DNA from 2 places in the Stenotrophomonas sp. FW305-3-2-15-E-LB1 genome. Region 2 is predicted to be linked to the other one. Evidence: predicted binding sites of a transcription regulator. Region 2 holds the regulator's gene; the other holds the start of a gene.
The links. The regulator FliA, encoded in region 2, starts transcription of late flagellar genes. The targets are predictions, from matches to a motif close to TAAAGTTTNNCNNNCNNNGGCCGATAA.
Positions count from the first base shown of each region.

Region 1: the regulator FliA is predicted to act here: its motif matches at 9,777-9,803, upstream of AC3WL7_RS05270 (methyl-accepting chemotaxis protein).

Region 1 covers NZ_JBYSZR010000004.1:190,630-201,707, forward strand. The annotation lists gene AC3WL7_RS05245 (endonuclease) at 1-633, shown strand, start outside; gene cutA (divalent-cation tolerance protein CutA) at 701-1,039, shown strand; gene AC3WL7_RS05255 (protein-disulfide reductase DsbD family protein) at 1,036-3,390, shown strand; gene AC3WL7_RS05260 (TlpA family protein disulfide reductase) at 3,387-3,944, shown strand; gene AC3WL7_RS05265 (PepSY domain-containing protein) at 4,604-7,132, shown strand; gene AC3WL7_RS05270 (methyl-accepting chemotaxis protein) at 7,211-9,748, opposite strand; gene AC3WL7_RS05275 (arylamine N-acetyltransferase family protein) at 9,952-10,788, shown strand; partial or broken gene AC3WL7_RS05280 (transposase) at 10,811-11,078, opposite strand, start outside.
Region 2 covers NZ_JBYSZR010000002.1:58,404-69,481, reverse strand. The annotation lists gene flhB (flagellar biosynthesis protein FlhB) at 1-905, shown strand, start outside; gene flhA (flagellar biosynthesis protein FlhA) at 947-3,007, shown strand; gene flhF (flagellar biosynthesis GTPase FlhF) at 3,153-4,847, shown strand; gene AC3WL7_RS01985 (MinD/ParA family ATP-binding protein) at 4,834-5,721, shown strand; gene AC3WL7_RS01980 (RNA polymerase sigma factor FliA) at 5,718-6,461, shown strand; gene cheY (chemotaxis response regulator CheY) at 6,519-6,911, shown strand; gene AC3WL7_RS01970 (protein phosphatase CheZ) at 6,911-7,516, shown strand; gene AC3WL7_RS01965 (chemotaxis protein CheA) at 7,519-9,354, shown strand; gene AC3WL7_RS01960 (flagellar motor protein) at 9,502-10,242, shown strand; gene motD (flagellar motor protein MotD) at 10,244-11,078, shown strand, end outside.

The DNA.
Region 1 (11,078 bases), on a different contig from region 2:
AGCGGCCTGACCTACAACCGCGAGCACACCTGGCCGAACTCGCTGGGCTTTGCCAGCACCACCGGCGACAAGGGCCTGCCGTACGCCCCGTACACCGACACCCACATGCTGTACCTGACCGATGCGCAGTGGAATGCCGACCGCGGCAACAAGCCGTTCGGCAAGTGCGATGCCAACTGCGGCGAGCGCGCCACCGAGGCCAACAACGGCCAGGGCGGCGGCAGCGGCGGTTACCCGGGCAATTCCAACTGGGTGCGCACCCCCGACGGCAACACCGGCACCTTCGAGGTGTGGGGCAAGCGCAAGGGCGACATGGCGCGTGCGGTGATGTACATGGCCATCCGCTATGAGGGCGGCAAGGATGCGGCCACCGGCCAGTCCGAGCCGGACCTGGAACTGACCGACGACCGCAGCAAGATCGTCAAGACCAGCAGCTCGCCGGCCTACATGGGCCTGCTGTCGACCCTGATCGACTGGCACCTGTCCGACCCGCCGGATGCCGCCGAACGTGCGCGAAATGACGTGATCTACTCGTTCCAGGGCAACCGCAACCCGTTCATCGACCACCCCGAGTGGGCGACCCCCGCCCTGTTCACCTCGGCAAAACCGACCAGCTGCCAGCTGGCCAACTGACCGCGCAACGCAGCGGTCCATGCCGCCGCCGGGTCCTGACCCGGCGGCGGCCCTATACTCGGCGGTCATGTCGACCGTCGATCCCGTCCTGCTGCTGTTGACCACCTGCCCGGACCGGGCCAGTGCCGAGCGCATCGCGCACGCGCTGGTCAGCGAGCGCCTGGCTGCGTGTGTCACCCGCCTGGATGGCGCACAGTCGACCTACCGCTGGCAGGGCGACGTCATCACCGACGCCGAACTGCAGTTGCTGGTGAAGACCACGGCGAGCCGCGTCGATGACGCCATCGCCCGCATCGTCGAACTGCATCCGTATGAACTCCCGGAGTGCATCGCGGTCGAAACCCGGGCCGGCCTGCCGGCGTATCTGGACTGGATCCGGGCACAGACCCGGGAGGACACCGATTGATGAAGTTGTTTGCTCGTGGCGCCGCGCTGTGCGCCCTGCTCTGGCTGTCCCTGCCGGCCTTCGCGCTGGATGAGAAGGACCTGCTGCCGGTCGACCAGGCGTTCGCGCTGACCGCCAGTGCGCCCGAACGTGGCCAGATCCAACTGCAGTTCAAGATCGCCCCCGGCTATTACCTGTATCGCCACCGCACCAGCGTCAAGGCCGACCCGGCCTTCAATGCCGGCGCCCTGCAGATGCCGGCCGGCAACAAGCACCACGACGACTTCTTCGGCGAGGTGGAGACCTACCGCGAGCGCCTGCAGGCCACCCTGCCCGGCGCACCGACCGATGCGGCCGGCACCATCAGCCTGGAAGTGCGCTACCAGGGCTGCGCCGATGCCGGCGTGTGCTACCCGCCGCAGAAGCGCACCGTGCAGGTGACCCTGCCCGGCGCCGGCGGCAAGGCCGCGCTGCCCACCGCGCGCGCCACCGGCGTGAGCCCGTTCAACAACCCGCTGGCCGGTAGCGGCGGTGGCCTGCGCCTGCCGGGCGCCAGCAACACCCAGGCCCTGCCGCTGCCGTCGGAACAGGCATTCGGCTTCGATGCCATCGCCAGCGACGGCAACACCCTGCTGCTGCGCTTCACCCCCGCGCCGGGCTATTACCTGTACCGCGACCGCACCTCGCTGAAGCTGGAAGGCAGCACCGGCGTGCTGGCCGACAAGCCGCGCTGGCCGGCCGCGCAGTCGCACCGCGATGAGCACTTCGGCGATGTCTCGGTGTACTTCAACCAGGTGGAAGTGCCGCTGCCGCTGCGCCGCACCCGCACCGAGGCCGTGGACAGCACCCTGGTGGTGACCTTCCAGGGCTGCCAGACCGATGGCATCTGCTACCCGCCGATGACCCGCCGGGTGAAGCTGTCGATTCCGGCCGGCACGCTGACCGCCGCCGGCAACGGCACGGCCACTGCAGCGCCTGCCACGGCCAGCGACAGCCCGCGCGAGGAGGCCGATGGCACACCGCGGCGCCTGCTGCCGACCGTGCCCAACGATGCCACCGGCGCTGCCGTTGACAGCGCCGCGGGCGGTGATGCGTTCGCCGCCGATGCGCAGCAGGACAATGCCAGGCGCACCAAGCCGCCGGGCAGCGTGCCGAAGACCGACAGTTCACTGCTGTGGGTGCTGCTGCTGGCCCTGGGCGGTGGCCTGGTCCTGAACCTGATGCCCTGCGTGCTGCCGATCCTGTCGCTGAAGGTGCTGAGCCTGGCGCAGAGCGGTGAGAGCGCCGAGCGCGCCCGCAGCCATGCCATGTGGTACACGCTGGGCGTGCTGGTGGCCTTCGCCGTGATCGGCGCGCTGATGGTGGGCCTGCGCATGCTCGGCAACGCGGTGGGCATCGGCTTCCAGCTGCAGCACCCGGGCGTGGTGGCGGCGCTGGCCTACATCATGTTCGCCGTCGGCCTCAGCCTGTCCGGCGTGTTCACCATGGGCGGCGGCATCGGCAACCTGGGCCAGTCACTGGCCCGCCGCAGCGGCCCGGCCGGCGATTTCTTCACCGGCGTGCTGGCCTGCGTGGTCGGCAGCGCCTGCGTGGGTCCGTTCTTCGGCCCGGCCGTGGCCTACGCCTTCATGGCACCGCCGATCGCGGCGATGCTGGTGTTCCTGTTCCTCGGCCTGGGCCTGGCCCTGCCGTTCCTGCTGATCGGCTTCGTGCCGGCCCTGGCCCGCCGCCTGCCCAAGCCCGGCCCGTGGATGGAAACGCTGAAGCACGTGCTGGCCTTCCCGATGTATGCCGCCGCGCTGTGGCTGCTGTGGGTGCTGGGCAAGCAGCGCGGCGTGGACGGCATGGCGCTGGCCCTGGGTGGCCTGCTGCTGCTGACCGCCGGCCTGTGGCTGTTCGAGACCAGCCGCTGGCGCAGCAAGCGTGGCGCCAGCCTGCTGGGCGTGCTGCTGGCCCTGGCCGCGCTCACCCCGGTGTGGGGCGTGACCCAGCTGGCCCCGCCGGCGCGCGCCGCCCAGGCCGCCAGTGACAACGTGGTGGAGTATTCGCCGCAGATGCTGGACCGCCTGCGTGCGGACAACCGCGTGGTGTTCGTGAACATGACCGCCGACTGGTGCGTGAGCTGCAAGGCCAACGAACGCGCGGTGCTGTCGCGCCCGGAGTTCAAGGAACTGCTCAAGCGCACCAACGCGGTGTACATGCGCGGCGACTACACCAACGTGGACCCGCAGATCACTGCGTTCCTGGATGAGCACAAGGCCGTGGGCGTGCCGCTGTACGTGGTGTACGGCCCGGGCGCACCGCCGACCGTGCTGCCGACGCTGCTGACCCAGGCCCTGGTGGAAGAAGCGCTGCTGCGCACCGCCCGATGAACTGGCAACGGCCCGCACTGCTGTGGACAGCGGTGCTGGCCGCCGGCCTTGGCCTGTGGGCCGGGCATCGGTTGACGCCAGCGCCGGCGCCGGCTGCTTCGACGCCCGCTGATGTGAAGTCTCCCATTCCTGTCCTTCGCGCCGGCGATGCGTTGCCGGCACTGGTACTGCCCGGCGTGGACGGGCAAGCACTGGACATCCGCCAGCGTTTCCGCGGGCGACCGCTGCTGGTGAATGTCTGGGCCAGCTGGTGCGGGCCCTGCATCGAGGAAATGCCCGAGCTGGCGCGCTTCGCCGACGCGCAGGGCACGCACGGCGTGCAGGTGCTGGGCCTGGCACTGGATACGCCGGAGGGCGTGGCTGATTTCCTGCAGCGGGTGCCGGTGGGGTACCCGATCGTGCTGGACACCCCGGGCCCACGAGATGCCAGCGTGCAGCTGGGCAATACGCAGGGGCTGCTGCCGTACAGCGTGTTGTTTGATGCGCAGGGGCGGATGGTGAAGGCCAAGCTGGGGCCGTTCGAGCACGGTGAGATTGCAGGCTGGGTGGAGTGAGGGTGTTGTTGCAGGGCTTGCAGCCCTGCACCTGCTCAATGCAACGGCAACGTCAAAAGCCGAAGCGGGCTTTCCGTGGGATGGCGGGGCACTGTGGGTTTGCGGGGACGCCGTAAACCCATCCATGGGGGCTTGGTCGCCGCATCCATGCGGCTCACACCCCGCAAACCCCACAGTGCGCCGCCTCTGACAGATTCCCGCGACTGTTGGTGGGTGCCGACCGTTGGTCGGCACATCTGTCAGATATCGAATGAACTCATCCACGCATGGCGTGGATGAAATCTCTCAGATATCGAAATTCCGACCCCGTGCCGACCAACGGTCGGCACCCACCAAAGCAGAGCGTCGTTCCGACAGCTCGCAGAAACCTGTCGAAGGCGGGGTGGGTCCGGTTGAGGGGGTGTGAGCCGCATGGATGCGGCGACCGAGCTTACATGGACGTACTTGCAGCGTCCCCCTCAGCCGGACCCACCCCGCCAACCCACGGAAAGCCAGCTTTTGACGTTGACGTGGACGTGGCCTGAAGCGGGTGCAGGGCTGCAAGCCCTGCACTAAAACCCTCCTTGACCGCAGCCCGTCCGCGCCCGGAGAATTACGGATTAATTCTCATTTGCTGTTGCGCAGGATGCGGGCGGCAGCCTCAACGGCCTCTCTCCCCGATGTTCAAGAACGTCCTGTTCCAACTGCACTGGCTGCTGGGCATCACGGCCGGCACCCTTCTGGCCATCATGGGCCTCAGTGGCGCCACCCTGTCCTTCGAGGATGAGCTGCTCCGCGCGGCCAATCCCGGCTTCGCCGCCATCGCCGAGCACCACGCCGACGGCCAGCAGGCCCTCGCGTTGAGCGAACTGGTGCCGCTGCTGCAGGCCGGCAGCGATCGGCCGCTGCAGCGCCTGCGCGTGGATGCCACCGGCCAGCGCCCCTCGGTGGCGCGCTTCGCTGGCGGCAAGGACCACTGGGTCTATTTCAATCCCTACAACGGCGAACGCTTCAGCCACCTGCGTGGCCAGGCGTTCTTCGACTTCGTCGAAGACCTGCACCGGCACCTGGCCGCGGGCGAGCGCGGCAAGGTCGTGGTCGGCAGCTGCGCCATCGCGCTGCTGTTCTTCGCGCTGTCCGGCATCTACCTGCGCTGGCCACGGCGCTGGTGGCACTGGCGCAGCTGGCTGGCGGTGGAATGGAAACGCAGCGGCCGCGGCTTCCTGTGGAGCCTGCACTCGGTGGTCGGCACCTGGGTGCTGCTGATCTACCTGATGAGTGCGCTGACCGGCCTGTGGTGGTCGTTCGACTGGTACCGCAGCGCGGCCAACAGCGTGCTGGGCGTGCCTGCACCGGCCAAGCACAAGGTTGCCCCGGATGCGACCCTCGACCTGCAGCACGTGGAGGACACGCTGTACGCGCAGCCCGGCGTGCGCAGCGGCTACATCGACCTGCGCCTGCCGGAAAAGCCGGGCCAGGTGCTGAACGTGCGGGTGATGTCCGGTGACCCTGCCCTGCGCGGCGGCCACCACGACCGCGCGCACGACCTGCTGCAGCTGGACCCGGCCAGCGGCGCCCTGCTGGAAGCGCGCCCCTACGAACGCCAGGGCAGCGGCGGCAAGCTGGCCACCAGCATGTTCGCGCTGCATTCGGGCAGCTACTTCGGCCTGCCCGGCCGGGTGGTGGTGATGCTCAGCAGCCTGGCCATGAGCCTGTTCTTCATCACCGGCTGGATGCTGTACCTGGACCGCCGGCGCAGCCAGCGCGCGGCACGTGCACTGCGGCAGACCCTGCCCGCAGCGCAGGAAAGCGGCGGCGAAGGCACGCCGTGGCGGGTGATCCATGCCAGCCAGAGTGGCCTGGCCGAACAGCTGGCATGGCGCGCGGCGGCACAGCTGCAGGCCGCCGGCCACCCGGTGCAGGTGCTGCCGCTGGCGCGGGTGACCGCTGCGCTGCTGCAGGACAGCCCGCAGGCCCTGTTCGTGCTCAGCACCTTCGGCGATGGCGAGCCGCCGGACAGCGCGCGCCGTGCGGCACGCCTGCTGCTGGCCCAGAACGTGGATCTCTCCGGCCTGCGCCATGGCGTACTGGCGCTGGGTGATCGGCAGTACCCGCACTACTGCGCGTTCGGTGCACAGGTGGACGCGTGGCTGGCAGGCAACGGGGCACAGCCCCTGTTTCCGCGCATCGACGTGGATGCCGCCTCGGTGGTGGCCCTGCGCCAGTGGCAGCGCGAGCTGGGCGCACTGACCGGCATCGACACCGATGACAGCGTGCTGCCGCCGGCCACGCAGATGCACGACTGGCAGCTGCTGGCACGCGAAGCATTGAACCCGGGCAGCTTGGGCGGCGCGATCTGGAAGATCCGCCTGGCACCGCCTGCCGACACGACCTGGCAGGCCGGCGACATCCTGCACATCGCACCGCGCAACAGCGTGCAGCACACCACGACGGTGCTGGAAGCACGCGGGCTGGACCCGTTGCAGCCACTGCTGCTCGACGGTTGCACCCGCACGCTGCTGGACCTGGCAGGCGAGCGCGTGCTGCCCGACGAAGGCGCCGCGCTGCCGGTACAGGACGCTGCGCTGTGGCTGGCGGGCCTGCCGATGCTGCCTGGGCGCGAGTACTCCATCGCGTCGTGTGCCGCCGATGGTGCAGTGGAACTGGTGGTGCGCCTGGTGCACGACGCTGCGGGCCGCCCCGGCCTGGGCTCGGGCTGGCTGTCGCTGCACGCACCGCTGGGCAGCCGCATTGCCGCGCGCGTGCACCGCAACCCTGGCTTCCACCGCCAGGCCGGCACGCCGATGGTGCTGGTCGGCAACGGTACCGGCATTGCCGGCCTGCGCAGCCTGCTGCGCGAAGCCGCCCAGCATGGCGAACACGGCCATTGGCTGCTGTTCGGCGAGCGCCAGCGCGCGCACGACCAGTTGTTCGGCGAGGAGATCGCGCAGTGGCAGGCCGAGGGCCACGCGGCGCGCGTTGACCTGGCGTTCTCGCGTGATGCCGATGGTGGCGGCTACGTGCAGCACCAGCTGCAGGCCGCTACTGCGGAACTGCAGGCGTGGCTGGCGCGTGGGGCGGTGATCCACGTGTGTGGCTCGCTGCAGGGCATGGCCGAAGGTGTTGACCAGGTGCTGCGTGCGGCGCTGGGCGATGATGCGGTGGAGACGCTGCTGGAGAGCGGGCGCTACCGCCGCGACGTGTATTGATCCCCCTCTGGTAGTGCCGGGCGCTGGCCGGCATGACCATGGAAATGCCGGCCAGCGGCCGGCACTACCGAAACTCCATCACGCCGCCGCGCGCGGGCGTCGCTCCGGCTGCAAGCGGAACGCCGATACCGCTTCAGCCAAAGCCTGGACCTGCGTCTGCATGTGCGCGGTGGAGGCACCGGCTTCCTCCACCAGGCTGGCATTGCGCTGGGTGCTCGATTCCATCTGCACGATGGTCTGGTTCACCTGGGCGATGCCCGCGTGCTGGTCCTGCGATGCGCTGCGGATGGCGGTGAGCAGTTCCGCCAGCTGCTGCACGCTGCCGACGATCTCGCCCATGGTGGTGCCAGCCTGTTCGGCCTGCACATTGCCCTGGCCGACGCGGGCCACCGAGTCTTCAATCAGGCCCTTGATCTGCTTGGCGGCCTCGGCGCTGCGCTGGGCCAGCAACCGTACTTCGGAGGCCACCACGGCAAAACTGCGGCCCTGTTCGCCGGCACGCGCGGCTTCCACGGCGGCGTTCAGCGCCAGGATGTTGGTCTGGAACGCGATGCCGTCGATCAGTTGGGTGATGTCACCGATGCGACGCGAGGCTTCGCTGATGCCGTGCATGGTGGCCACCACCTGGCCCACGGCCTGGCCGCCTCGTGCGGCCACCGCCGCCGCGCCCTGCACCAGCGCATCGGCACGGCCGGCGGCATCGGCGTTGCGGCCGACGGTGTCGGTCAGCTCGTGCATCGACGCAGCCGTTTCTTCCAGGTTGGCCGCCTGCTGCTCGGTGCGCTGCGAGAGATCATGGTGGCCGGCGACGATCTCGCCCACGCCCACGTCCAGCCGCGAGGTGGCCTGCTGGATGCGGGTGACGATGCGGCCGAGCTGGCCGACGGTGGCATTGGCATCGTCGCGCATGCGCGCGAACACGCCCTGCAGGTCGCCTTCCATGCGCACGCTCAGGTCACCCCGGGCCAGTGCTGCCAGCAGCGCCTGCAGGTCGCCCAGGTTGGTTTCGAACGTGGCCAGCAGGTGGTTGATGCTGGTGGACAGCGTGCGCACGAAGCCCTGCTTGCCCTCCAGGGCGATGCGGCCGTGCAGTTCGCCGTGTGCGGCGGCGTCGACCAGCGCGGCCACTTCGGTTTCCAGCAGAGTTTCCAGCGCGCGGCTGCGCCATTCCACCGCCACGCCGAGGAAGTGATCCTCGTCGATGATGGCGTTGGCGATGAGCTGGTAGCGCACGCCGAGATGATTGATCTCGCGCTCCTCGCGACGGCGTACGCCCGCCAGGCTGGTCATCGCCGGGTGCAGGCGCACGGCATCGCTGCCAACCAGCGCGTCGGCCTGCATGCCCAGCTGTTGCAGCAGCGCGGGATTGGCATAGGCCACCTGCCCTTCCGCATCGATCACCATCAGCCCGGTCTGTGCGCTGTCCAGTGCCTGGCGCACGCGGGTGTTGCCGCGGGCCACCGCGCGTTCCTCCTCGATGCGCGCGCGCAGGCGCTGCTGCATGTCGATCAGGCGCTGCGCCAGCTGGCCGATCTCATCGTTGGCGTTGTGCACGCGCAGGGTGGTGTCCAGGCGATCGTCGGCGATGTCACTGGCAAAGCGCAGGGTGTCCTGGATCGGGCGGCGCACGGCGCGCAGCACCAGCACCAGGCTGGTGATCAGCACGCCGGCCACCAGGGCCAGCGTCGCGGCGAACAGCACGCTCAGGGTGCGTGCACCGGCCTGCTGGCGTGCCAGCGCCTGGGCCAGCGCCTGCACCTGTGCCTTCTGGAACGCGGCCAGTGCCGGCGCTACGCCGGCCGCAGCATCGAGCAGCGATTGTGCTTCCACATCCAGGCCGACGCGGGCGGCGGTGTAGCCCAGCAGCGCCGCCTGGTAGGCATCCATGTCGGTACGCAGGCGTTCCTGCGCCTCGGCCGGCAACCCGGCCAGGGCCAGGTCGAAGGGCAGCTTCTCCTCGCTGGCCCGGTCGGCGTGGGTGGAGTCGCCATCGAGCAGCAGCAGGGCCTCCTGCCGGCGCATCTTCTGCACGTGCAGCTCCAGTGCCGGACGCTGCAGCGCGGCCACGTTCGCCTGCAGTGCATCGGCGGCCTGCTGCAGCTGCGCGGCCAGGCCGGCATCGCCGCGGCCCATTTCATCCACGCGCTCGAACAGGGCGGCGATGCCCTGCGAGAAGCCGTCGACCGCCTCGGCCAGGGACTGCAGCGCCTTGCGGCGGCCCGCATCCATCGGCATCGCGCGCAGCGCCTGCAGGTCGTCCTTCAGTTCCTGCTGGGTGGCCAGCAGCTGGCTGCGGTCGGCATCATCGAAACTGCGCGCATACTGGGTCTGCAGGCGCCGCGCTTCGGCCACGCGGGTGGCCAGCGCCGCCGCCAGATCGCTGCCATGCTGGTAGCTGGCCTGGGTGCGGGCGGCCTGCCCGCTGGCGTGGCCGGTCCAGGCGTAGGCGCCGGCAATGGCGACCAGACCCAGGCCGCAGACCCACAGGGTGGCCTTCAGTTTGTCGGCCACGCTGAGCCGGTGCGGCTGCAGCCAGCGCAACAGGGCAGGAAACGCCGAGCGCAGCCCAACCAGGCGGGTGCGCAGGGACCGAAGGCGAACAACCGCGGTCGACATGACAGACTCCAGGCGAAAGGACGCACCTGTATCGGCCTGGATCAGAAAGACTTTAGGACTGTTTTCCGCATCGGGCCGCCGAGCCGGCGGTCGCGGTCTTTGTACCGGCCGCAGGCGACGGGGCGATGACATCGGCGCCCGCCCTTGACCTCAACCCCGGTTGCGGTTGCACAGTAGGTGCCCCTGCCCCGCCTGGTGCCGTCATGACCGCGCTCGACATCCCCCGTTACCTGCAGCGCCTGCAGTTGCAGACCGCGCCGCCGGCCACCCTGGCCGGGCTGACCCTGCTGCAGCAGTGCCACAACGCCCATGTGCCGTTCGAGACCCTGACCTGCCTGCTGCGCGACCCCGTGCCGATCGACCTGGACAGCGTGCAGCGCAAGCTGCTGGAGGCGCAGCGCGGGGGCTACTGCTTCGAGCTCAATGGCGTCTTCCTCGCGCTGCTGCAGTCGCTGGGCTTCGACGCCCACGCCTTGAGTGCGCGCGTGCTGCTGTCGGCCGGCGAGGGTGAACTGACGCCGCGCACGCACCTGTTGATCCGGGTGCGGCTGAACGGCGAGGACTGGCTGGTGGATACCGGCTTCGGCAGCCTGACCCCGACCGTACCGCTGCGCCTGCACGCTCATGAGGCGCAGGACACGCCGCATGAGCGCTACCGGCTGCAGCGGCTGGACGATGGCGATTTCCAGCTGGCGGCCAGCAGCGGCGAGGACTGGCGTCCGCTGTACCGCTTCGACCTGACGTCGCCCGCGGCGGCCGACAACGAGGTGGGCAACTGGTATGTGTGCACGCACCCGCAGTCGAGTTTCCCCGGGGAACTGCGTGCATCGCTGACCTGGCCGGAAGGACGCCGCACCGTTGGCAGCGGCCACTACACCGAGTACCGCCCGGGAAAGGCGCCGGAGAAGCGCGCACTGCGCGACGTGGCCGACGTGCGGCAGGTGCTGCAGGAAGGGTTTGGCATAAGGCTGCCGGAGGATGCGCGGCTGGACCCGGCCATTGCCGGGTGGCTGCAGCGGTGGCAGGCGACGGCCGTGTAGAGTCGAGATCCTATGTTCGCAGTCAAGCCTGCAGGAAGCGGGCTTGGCCCACCTTCAACAGGGCTGGATCGAAATCCTTGCCGCTCTTGAATACGCCCCACGCAATCCTGGCCAGCTTTCTGGCCAGAATGTTGAATACGGCTGTGCTTGAGTGTCCGCGCCCTGATAGATCGTCGTAAAGCGGTTGCCCGCCGCGGCAACGCTTGAGCCCCATAGCCGCCATGTACAGCATCTGGCGCAGTACGGGCGCGCCTTGTTTGGACAGTCGACGCCGCCCGGTTCTGCCGCCG
Region 2 (11,078 bases):
CGCAGCTGCTGTTCGGCCACTTCGGCATGCTGTTCCTGCGCCTGATGATGGCCTGCTGGCCGCTGCTGCTGGTCTGCCTGCTGGCCAGCTTCCTGGCGCCGGTGGCGATGGGCGGCCTGCGCTGGTCGAACAAGTCGCTGGTCCCCGACGCGAACCGGCTCAACCCGCTGTCCGGGCTGAAGCGCATGTGGGGTGCCGAAGCCCTGGCCGAACTCACCAAGTCACTGCTGCGCATGGGCTTCGTCGGCGCCTCGGCCATGCTGGTCTTCGCCGCCAGCTTCGACAGCCTGCGCGGCCTGCTGAACCAGCCGCTGGAATCGGCCATCGGCCACGGCCTGGGCTTCACCCTGAAGCTGCTGCTGGCCGCGGCCGGGGCCATGCTGGTGCTGGCCGCCATCGATGCCCCGTACCAGCGCTGGAACTGGATGCGCAAGCTGAAGATGACCCGTGAAGAGCTGCGTCGGGAAATGAAGGAAAGCGAAGGCAGCCCCGAGGTGAAGGGCCGCATCCGCCACATGCAGCAGCAGCTGGCCAACCGCCGGATGATGGAAGCGGTGCCCACCGCCGACGTGGTGGTGGTCAACCCCACCCACTACGCGGTGGCCCTGAAATACGAGGGCGGCAGCATGGGCGCCCCCACCGTGGTCGCCCTGGGCGTGGATGAAACCGCCCTGCGCATCCGTGAAGTGGCCGACGGCAACAAGGTCGCCATTGTCTCTGCCCCGCCTTTGGCACGCGCCTTGTATCGGGAGGGGCAACTCGGAAAGGAAATTCCCGTGAGACTGTACTCCGCCGTCGCCCAGGTGCTGTCCTACGTCTACCAGCTGCGCAGCTGGCGGACCGGCCCGATGCCGTCCGCCCCGCATGTGGATGTGGATGAATTCGGCAAGGGAGGCCGCCCGTGAGCGCACAGGCATCCAGCTTCAACACCCGCCGCGCCCTGGAGATGATCCGCCAGGGCCTTGGCGCGCCGCTGATCGTGCTGGCCCTGCTGGCCATGGTCGTGGTGCCGCTGGCCGCACCGGTGCTCGATGCACTGTTCACCTTCAACATCGCCATCTCGCTGATGGTGCTGCTGGCGGTGGTCTACGTGAAGCGCCCGCTGGACTTCACCATCTTCCCGATCGTGCTGCTGGTCACCACCATGCTGCGGCTCGCGCTGAACGTGGCCTCCACCCGCGTCATCCTGCTGCACGGCCAGAACGGCCACGAGGCGGCCGGCAAGGTCATCGCCGCCTTCGGTGAATTCGTCATCGGCGGCAACTACGCCGTGGGCATCGTGGTCTTCGCCATCCTGACCATCATCAACTTCGTGGTCATCACCAAGGGCGCCGGGCGCGTCTCGGAAGTGACCGCGCGCTTCATCCTTGACGCCATGCCCGGCAAGCAGATGGCCATCGACGCCGATCTGAACGCCGGTTTGCTGACGCGTGAAGAAGCCAAGGCCCGTCGTGAAGAGGTCCGCGAGGAAGCCGACTTCTACGGTGCGATGGACGGTGCCAGCAAGTTCATCCGCGGCGACGCCATCGCCGGCATCCTGATCCTGTTCATCAACATGCTGGGCGGCCTGGCCGTGGGCGTGCTGCAGCATGGCATGCCGTTCGGCGATGCCGCCGCCACCTACACCCTGCTGTCCATCGGTGACGGCCTGGTGGCGCAGCTGCCGGCCCTGCTGATCTCCAGCGCCGTGGCAATGCTGGTCACCCGCGCCTCGCGCTCGCAGGACATGGCCCAGGCCATGACCGGCCAGGTGTTCGGCCAGTACCGCGCACTGGCGATCACCGCCGGCATCCTCGGCCTGGTCGGCCTGGTCCCCGGCATGCCCAACGTCGCTTTCCTGACGCTGGCCGCCCTCCTCGGCTTCATCGCCTGGAAGCTGTACCGCAAGAGCCAGGCACCGGCCGCCGAAGATGCCGCCGGGTCAGGCGATGCCGCCGCGCTGGCCGCCCTGGGCCGCCAGCCCAGCCCCGCGCCCACGGCCGAACTGAGCTGGGACGAGCTGCGCCCGGTCGATCCGCTGGGCCTGGAAGTGGGCTACCGGCTGATCCCGTTGGTGGACGCCAACCAGGGCGGCGAGCTGATGGCGCGCATCAAGGGCGTGCGCCGCAAGCTGACCCAGGACGTGGGCTTCCTGATCCCCTCCGTGCATATCCGCGACAACCTGGAACTGCCGGCCAACGGCTACCGCGTGCTGGTGCATGGCGTGCCGGTGGCCACCGCCGACATCCACCCCGACCGCGAACTGGCGCTGGACCCCGGCAGTGCGCTGGGCCCGCTGGAAGGCATCGCCGGCAAGGACCCCGCGTTCGGCCTGGATGCCACCTGGATCCAGCCGCACCAGCGCGCCCAGGCCGAGACCATGGGCTACACCGTGGTCGACCCGGCCACCGTGGTCGCCACGCACCTGTCCCACCTGATCCGCGAACACGCGCCGGAACTGCTGGGCCACGAGGAAGTGCAGCACCTGCTGGCCAACCTCGGCAAGAGCGCGCCCAAGCTCGTCGAAGATCTGACGCCCAAGGCGCTGCCGCTGTCGGCGGTGGTGCGCGTGCTGCAGAACCTGCTGGTCGAGCGCATTCCGATCCGCCAGCTGCGCAAGATCGCCGAAGCCCTGGTCGAGCACGCCCCCATCAGCCAGGACCCGGCCACGCTGACCGCGGCCGTGCGTACCGCGCTGGGCCGCTTCATCGTGCAGGAGATCGCCGGAATGTCGGCGGAGCTGCCGGTGTTCACCCTCAACCCGCAATTGGAACGTGTCTTGCAGGAGTCCACGCAGGGCAACGGCGCCGCGCTGGAACCCGGACTCGCAGAGCGACTGCACCAGAGCCTGGCCGAATGTGTCAGCAAGCAGGAAGCGCGAAACGAGCCGGCAGTAGTGCTGGTACCGGGCCCGGTGCGCGCCGCGCTGGCCCGCCTGGTCCGCCACAGCGTTCCGTCGCTGTCGGTCCTGGCCTACAGCGAGGTGCCGGAAGACAAGCGCCTGAAGCTGGTCGGAACGATCAGCTGACGCCGGCCTTCCAAGCGCCAGAAAACAGACACCACTTTCAAACCGCACCACACGACAGATTCCAAGGGGAACCCGAACCGTGCAGACCACCGACCACCCGCGTTCCTCGACCGCCACTCCGCCGACTTCGTCCCGTGACCACAGCATGAAAATCAAACGATTCGTCGCCGCCGACATGCGCTCGGCCATGAACCTGGTGCGCAAGGAACATGGCCCCGACGCCGTGATCCTGTCCAACCGCCGGATCGAGGAAGGCATCGAGATCGTCGCCGCCGCCCACTACGACGAGAGTGCCGTGCAGCGTGCGCTGGAAGCCTCGCGCCGCGAGATCGCACCGCCGCCGCCGCCGAGGCCGCGCAGCGCCGCCGATGCCGTGATCGCCGCCGTGACCCGCCGCCGCAGCGCGACCCCGGCCGCCGAGCCGGTGGCCGCCACCACCTCGGCGGTGGCCGCCCTGGCCCGCGCCGCCGTCGGTGCCACCGGCCGCACCCTGGACAGCGCCGACGAGATCGTGCCGACCCGTGGCAGCACCGGTTTCGCCTCCACCCTGGCCCGCGCCAGCGTCAACGAATCGGCACTGCCGGAACAGATCTTCGCCCCGTATGCCGACGCCATCGTCGCGCCGCCGGCCAGTGCCGCAGCGGTTGCCGCCGCGCCGATCAACCGCGCCCGCTTCCTGATCGATCCGTCACTGGAAGATGACAGCGCCGCCCTGCTGCCGCCGCCGCTGCCGCTGCCGGCCCCTGCGGTCGCCGCTGCCCCGGTGGAAGCGCCGGTGGAGATGGCCCCGGCCGTTGCCACCGCTGCCATCGTGGAAGCCCCGGCCGCCGCAGCGCCCGCCAACGACGCAGCGCCGCTTGCCGAAGCCGCGCCGACGCCGGCACCGGCCCCGCAGCTGGCCCCGGCCCCGGCCCTGACCATGGTGGCCGCCGATGACGGCGAGATCCGCCAGCTTCGCCAGGAAGTGGCCGGCATGCGCCAGGTCATCGAGCGTGAGATGAACCGCTTCACCGACGAGCGCCTGCGTGGCAGCGCGGTGCGCGCCACCGCGCTGGACCTGATGGACGAGTACGGCTTCGATGCCGGCCTCGCCCGCGACGTGGCCATGCAGATCCCGCTGGAGACCGAGGCCCACCGCGGCCGCGGCCTGATGCTGGGTCTGATCTCGCGCAAGCTGCCGATCGCCCCGGTCGATCCGCTGGAAGAAGGCGGCGTGATCGCCCTGGTCGGCCCGACCGGCGCCGGCAAGACCACCACCATCGCCAAGCTGGCCTCGCGCTTCGCCGAGAAGCACGCCCCGCGCGATGTGGCCCTGGTGACCACCGACACCCTGCGCGTCGGCGCCCGCGAGCAGCTGTACGGCTACGGCCGCCAGCTCGGCATCGCGGTGCACGAAGCCAACAGCGGCACCGACCTGGACCAGCTGCTGGAGCGCCTGCAGGACTACAAGCTGGTGCTGATCGACACCGCCGGCCTGGGCCCGCGTGACCGCGCCCTTGCCGCCCAGCTGCAGTGGCTGCGGGCCGCCCGCCAGGTGCGCACCCTGCTGGTGCTGCCGGCCAATACCAGCTTCGGCGACATGGACGAGGTCGTCCGCCGCTTCGGCGCGGCCAACCTGCAGGGCCTGGTGCTGAGCAAGCTGGACGAGACCGGCCGCTTCGGCAACGCCCTGTCGGTGGCCGTCGACCATGCCCTGCCGATCACCTGGGTGACCGATGGCCAGGACGTCCCGGAGGACCTGCACCGGGCCAGTGCAGCCAATCTCGTACTTCGCCTTGAAGATTTGCGCCGAGCGGCCGATATGCCCTGCAACCCGGAGTTGAACCATGCCGTCGCGTGAGTACGCCAAGCTGACCAATACCTTCCCGCTGTCGGCCACCCGCAGCGAGCCGCTCGGCCCTGTCCGCACCATCGCGGTGACCGGCGGCAAGGGCGGCGTGGGCAAGACCAACGTGTCGGCCAACCTGGCCGTGGCGCTGGCCGGCATGGGCAAACGCACCCTGCTGCTGGACGCCGACCTCGGCCTGGCCAACATCGACGTCATCCTCGGCCTGAACCCCAGGTTCACCCTGGCCGACCTGGTGGCCGGCCGCTGCAGCCTGGAAGACGTGATCATCGAGGGCCCCAACGGCGTGCTGGTGGTCCCGGCCGCGTCGGGCCGCCGGCACATGGCCGAACTGGCCCCGGCCGAGCATGTCGGCCTGGTCAACGTGTTCTCCGAGCTGGAACGCGAGCTGGACATCATGGTGGTGGACACCGCCGCCGGCATCAACGACGGCGTGCTGACCTTCTGCCAGGCCGCGCAGGACACCGTGGTGGTGGTCTGCGATGAGCCGGCCTCGATCACCGACGCCTACGCGCTCATCAAGGTGCTGTCGCGCGAACGTGGCGTGGACCGCATCCAGGTCGTAGCCAACATGGTGCGCGATCCCAACGAAGGCCGCGTGCTGTACGAAAAGCTGACCCGCGTCTGCGAGAAGTTCCTCGCCGATGTCTCGCTGAACTACCTCGGCTGCGTGCCGCAGGATGACTGGCTGCGCCTGTCGGTGCAGCGCCAGCAGCCGGTGGTCAAGGCCTACCCGTCCAGCCCGGCCGCGCTGGCGATCACCGAGATCGCCCGCCGTACCGCGCGCTGGCAGGCGCCGACCGAACCGCGTGGTGGCGTCGAATTCTTCCTCGAACGCATCCTCAAGCAGCGTGGGGTGACCGTATGAAAGGTGCAGCCCAGTACAAGGAAGTCCAGCGCTCGAGCGCGACCGACGTCATCGCCCAGCACTCGGACCTGGTGCGGCGCATCGCCCACCACCTGGCGGCGCGCCTGCCGGCCAGCGTCGAGGTGGACGACCTGATCCAGGCCGGCATGATGGGCCTGATCGAAGCCTCGCGAAGCTACGACGCCGACCAGGGCGCCTCGTTCGAGACCTACGCCTCGATCCGCATCCGTGGCTCGATGATCGACGAGATCCGCCGTGGCGACTGGGTGCCGCGTTCGGTGCACCGCCGTGCCCGCGACGCGGCCGCCACCATCCGCCGGCTGGAACAGAGCAGCGGCCGTGCCGCCAGCGCCACCGAAGTGGCCGCGGCGATGGACATGCCCCTGCCCGAGTACCTGCGCCTGATGGAAGACGCCTCGCGCGGCCAGGTGTTGAGCCTGGAGTCGCGCATCGAGGACCAGGGCGAGCTGGATACGGTCGCCCAGGGTGGCCCGACCCCGCAGCAGGTGCTGGAGCGTGGCGAGTTCGGCCGCGAGCTGGGCAAGGCCATCGGCCACCTGCCCGAGCGCGAACAGCTGGTGCTCTCGCTGTACTACGAGCAGGAGCTGAACCTGAAGGAGATCGGCGCGGTGCTCGGCGTGAGCGAATCGCGGGTCTGCCAGATCCACGGCCAGGCCGTGCTGCGCCTGCGCGGCCGGCTCAAGGTGTTCGAGGCGGTCGACGCCGGCCTCGAACAATGAACATGCGCGAGGCGGCTGCCCCCGGCCGCCCGCAGTGAACAACAAAGGAACTCTGCTTTGAACAAGAACATGCGCATCCTGATCGTCGACGACTTCTCGACCATGCGTCGCATCGTCAAGAACCTGCTGGGCGATCTGGGCTTCACCAACACCGCCGAAGCCGAGGACGGGCATGCCGCGCTGTCGATGCTGCAGAGCCAGCCGTTCGATTTCGTGGTCACCGACTGGAACATGCCGGTGATGACCGGCATCGAGCTGCTGAAGGCGATCCGTGCCGATGCCAAGCTGAAGACCCTGCCGGTGCTGATGGTCACCGCCGAAGCAAAGCGCGAGCAGATCATTGAAGCGGCCCAGAGCGGCGTCAACGGCTACATCATCAAGCCGTTCACCGCGCAGACCCTGGAAGAAAAGCTGGGCAAGATCTTCGAACGCCTGGCGGCGAGCGCCTGATGGACGCACAGGTCGACAGAAGCGCCCTTGCCCTGCGCCTGCAGGAAGCCCTGGATGCATTGGAATCCGGTGACGAGGCCGCCTGGCGCCAGCGCATCGACAGCCTGGTGGCCGCGCGCACCCAGCCGATGATGAGCGGCCTTTCGCGGCTGGCCCGCGAACTCGGCCAGGCCCTGGGCGAGCTGCCGACCGTGCCCGACGAGGCCGGCGAGCTGGACGATGCCTGCGCACGCCTGGACCACGTGGTGGCGATGACCGAACAGGCCACCCACCGCACCCTGGACCTGGCCGAAGAGTGCCGCGCCCTGACCGAACAGCTGCGTGCCGATGGCCTGCAGCCGGGCCAGGACGCGCAGCTGGAGCGCATCCGCCACAACCTGACCGAGATCGCCCTGACCCAGAGCTACCAGGACCTGACCGGTCAGATCATCCGTCGCGTGGTGGGCATCGTCCGCCGCGTGCACGAAGGCTTTGGCGCGCTCGGCCTGCCGCCGGAACAGCATCGCACCGACCCGGAACTGGCCGGGCCGGCACTGAAGGGACTGGACCGCCACGCGGTCTCGCAGAACGACGCCGACGACCTGTTGTCGGACCTGGGGCTGTAAGCATGAGCGCTGTTGCCGACGACATCACTGCCGATTTCATCATCGAGGCGCAGGAAATCCTGGATCGCCTGGGCGAACAGCTGGTGTCGCTGGAACAGGCACCGAAGGACAACGACCAGCTCAACGCGGTCTTCCGCGGCTACCACACGCTGAAGGGCGGCGCCGGCTTCCTCGGCATCACCGCCATGGTCGAGCTGTGCCATGCCGCCGAAGAAGCGCTGGGCGCGGCGCGTGCCGGCCAGGCCGTGCTGCAGGCCCATCATTTCGATGCCGCCCAGCAGTCGCTGGATTACCTGCAGTCGATGCTCGATGCGGTGTCCGCCGGCACTGAACCCGGGTACGCCCCGCCGGAACTGATCGCCCAGTTCGACGTGCATGGCGGAGCGGGCCCCGCATCGAGCGCCGCCGCAGCCGCCACCCCGGCCGCTGCCGGCAGCGACCTGATCACCGACGATGAGTTCGAGGCCCTGCTCGACCAGCTGCATGGCGGCAGCGCACCGACTGCCGTCGCGCCGCCGAAGAAGGCCGATGATGGCCTGATCAGCGAAGACGAGTTCGAAGCCCTGCTCGACCAGCTGCATGGTGGCGCCGTCCCGGGCGCCAAGCCCGTGGCCGCCGCACCGGTGGCCGCCGCACCGGCCCCGGCACCCGCCCCGCGCGCGGCCGCCAAGCCGGCCGCGAACAAGCCGGTGGCCGAAGCCGAACACACCGTGCGCGTGGACACCAAGCGCCTGGATGCGATCGTCAACCTGATCGGCGAACTGGTGCTGTCACGGAACCGGCTGAAGACCCTGCGCACCCGCCTGCGCGACGAAGAGCTGGATCGCGCGGTGTCGACGCTGGACATCGCCACCGCCCGCCTGCAGTCGGCGGTCATGCGCACCCGCATGCAGCCGGTCGGCAAGGTGTTCTCGCGCTTCCCGAAGGTGGCCCGCGACGTCGCCCGCTCGCTGCAGAAGGAAGTGGACCTGGAGTTGATCGGCGCCGAGACCGAGCTGGACCGCAACCTGGTCGAAGCGCTGGCCGATCCGCTGGTGCACCTGGTGCGCAACGCCATCGACCACGGCGTGGAAATGCCGGACCTGCGCGAAGCGCAGGGCAAGCCGCGGATGGGCCACGTGCGCCTGTCGGCGCAGCAGGAAGGCGACTACGTCAGCATCGAAGTGCAGGACGACGGCGCCGGCATCGACCCGGAAAAGCTGCGCGCCAAGGCCCGCGAGAAGGGCCTGATCGACCCGGAAGCCGCCGCCCGCCTCAGCAGCGAGGAGTGCCTGCACCTGGTGTTCCTGCCCGGCTTCTCGACCAAGCAGCAGGTCACCGATATTTCCGGCCGCGGCGTGGGCATGGACGTGGTGCAGTCGCGCATCCGCGAGCTGAGTGGCCAGATCCAGATCCAGTCGGAACTGGGCCGTGGCAGCCGCTTCCTGATCCGCGTGCCGCTCACCCTGGCCATCCTGCCGACGCTGCTGGTGCAGGCCGGCGAAGACGTCTATGCGCTGCCGCTGGCGCGCGTGATGGAGGTGCTGCACGCCCCGCGCACCTCGCTGGGCTGGTTCGATGGCCGCGCCGTGCTGGACCGCCGCTCGCACACCCTGCCGCTGGTCGATCTGCGCCAGTGGCTGGATGTGACGCCTGCAGCGTCCCCCCTGCTGACCATCGTGGTGCTGCAGGCCGGTGAAGCGCGCTTCGGCCTGGTCGTGGACCAGGTGCGCGGCCGCGAGGAAGTGGTCATCAAGCCGCTGCCCAAGGCGCTGCGTGGCCTGCGCGGCTACGCCGGTGCAACCTTGATCGGCGACGGTCGCATGGCCCTGATCCTGGACGTGGACGGCCTGCGCTGAACCCCCGCCGGGCATGGCCTGGCGCTACCCGAGATGGCCCTGCGCGGTAGCGCCGGGCCATGCCCGGCGACCCAAAAACTGTGACTACCGTCTGTACACGATCTACCGGTGTCTCAAGTCCCATTCACACAAGCCGATACCGGACCCATGGATAGACTCAGCCTCATTGGACTCTTTCTCGCCCTGGCCTCGCTGGTCGGCGGCAGCATCCTGAAGGGCGCCGGCCTGGCTTCGCTGTGGTCGCCTGCCGCCTTCGTGATCGTCATCGTCGGCACCGTGGCATCGATCCTGCTGCACACCGCCCCGGCGGTGTTCAAGCACGCCTTCAAGATCGTGCGCTGGGTCGTGCGCCCGCCGCACAGCGACCGCCACGAACTGATCAAGCAGATCGTCGAGTGGAGCAACATCGCCCGCCGCCAGGGCCTGCTGGGCCTGGAATCGCAGGTGGAAGCGCAGCGCGACCCGTTCCTGCGCAAGGGCCTGCAGCTGCTGGTCGATGGCGTGGAGCCCGAATCGATCCGGCACATGCTGGAAATCGAACTGAGCAGCCAGGAACACCAGGACCAGGCCGGCGCCAAGGTCTTCGAGGCCATGGGCATCTACGCCCCCACCCTGGGCATCATCGGTGCCGTGCTGGGCCTGATCGCGGTGATGAAGAACCTGGCCGACCCCAGCAAGCTGGGCCACGGCATCGCCGCCGCGTTCACCGCCACCATCTACGGTATCGCCTCGGCCAACCTGCTGTTCCTGCCCATCGCCGCCAAGCTGAAGGGCGTGATCGCGCACAACACCCGCGACCGCGAAATGGTCATCGAAGGTCTGATCTCGATCGCCCAGGGCGAAAACCCGCGCAACATCGAAACCAACCTCACCGGCTTCCTGCACTGACATGGCCCGCCGCAAGCACCACGAAGAGCACGCCAACCACGAGGCATGGGCCATTCCCTATGCCGACCTGATGACGTTGCTGCTCGCCTTCTTCGTGGTCATGTATGCCATTTCCTCGGTCAACGAGGGCAAGTACCGGATCATGGCCGACGCCCTGACCGATGCTTTCGGTGGCGCACCGCGCACCATCAATCCGGTGCAGGTGGGCAACAAGCAGGTGCAGGGCGGCGGCTGGGACAGCCCCTCGGTCATCAAGTCGGGCACCCGGATCGGCCCGTCCGCACCGGCGCCCACCCACGACCCCACCCTGCTGCCGGCGATGGCCTCGCAGATGCGCATGCCGGTGTCGGTGCACAACCAGGACCAGATCGCCCGCGCCGAGCGCCAGCTCAGCAGCATCGCCGACCGCCTGACCGCCGCGCTGTCGCCGCTGATCGACCGCGGCATGATCAGCGTGCGCCGCACCGAGCTGTGGATCGAAGTGGAGATCAACAGCGACATCCTGTTCCCGACCGGATCGGCCGCGCTGGACGTGCATGCGCGGCAGACCCTGGCCAGCCTGGCCGACGTGCTGCGCGACGTCCCCAACAGCGTGCGCGTGGAAGGCCACACCGACAACGTACCGATCGCCACCGCCACCTTCCCCTCCAACTGGGAACTGTCAGCCGGCCGCGCCGCCAGCGTGGTGCATCTGTTCGCCGACCAGGGCGTGCAGCCCTCGCGGCTGGCCATGGTCGGCTACGGCCAGTTCCGCCCGCGCGAAGAGAATGACAGCGCGCAGGGCCGCAACCGCAACCGGCGGGTGATGGTCATCATCCTGGCCGACACCAGCCATG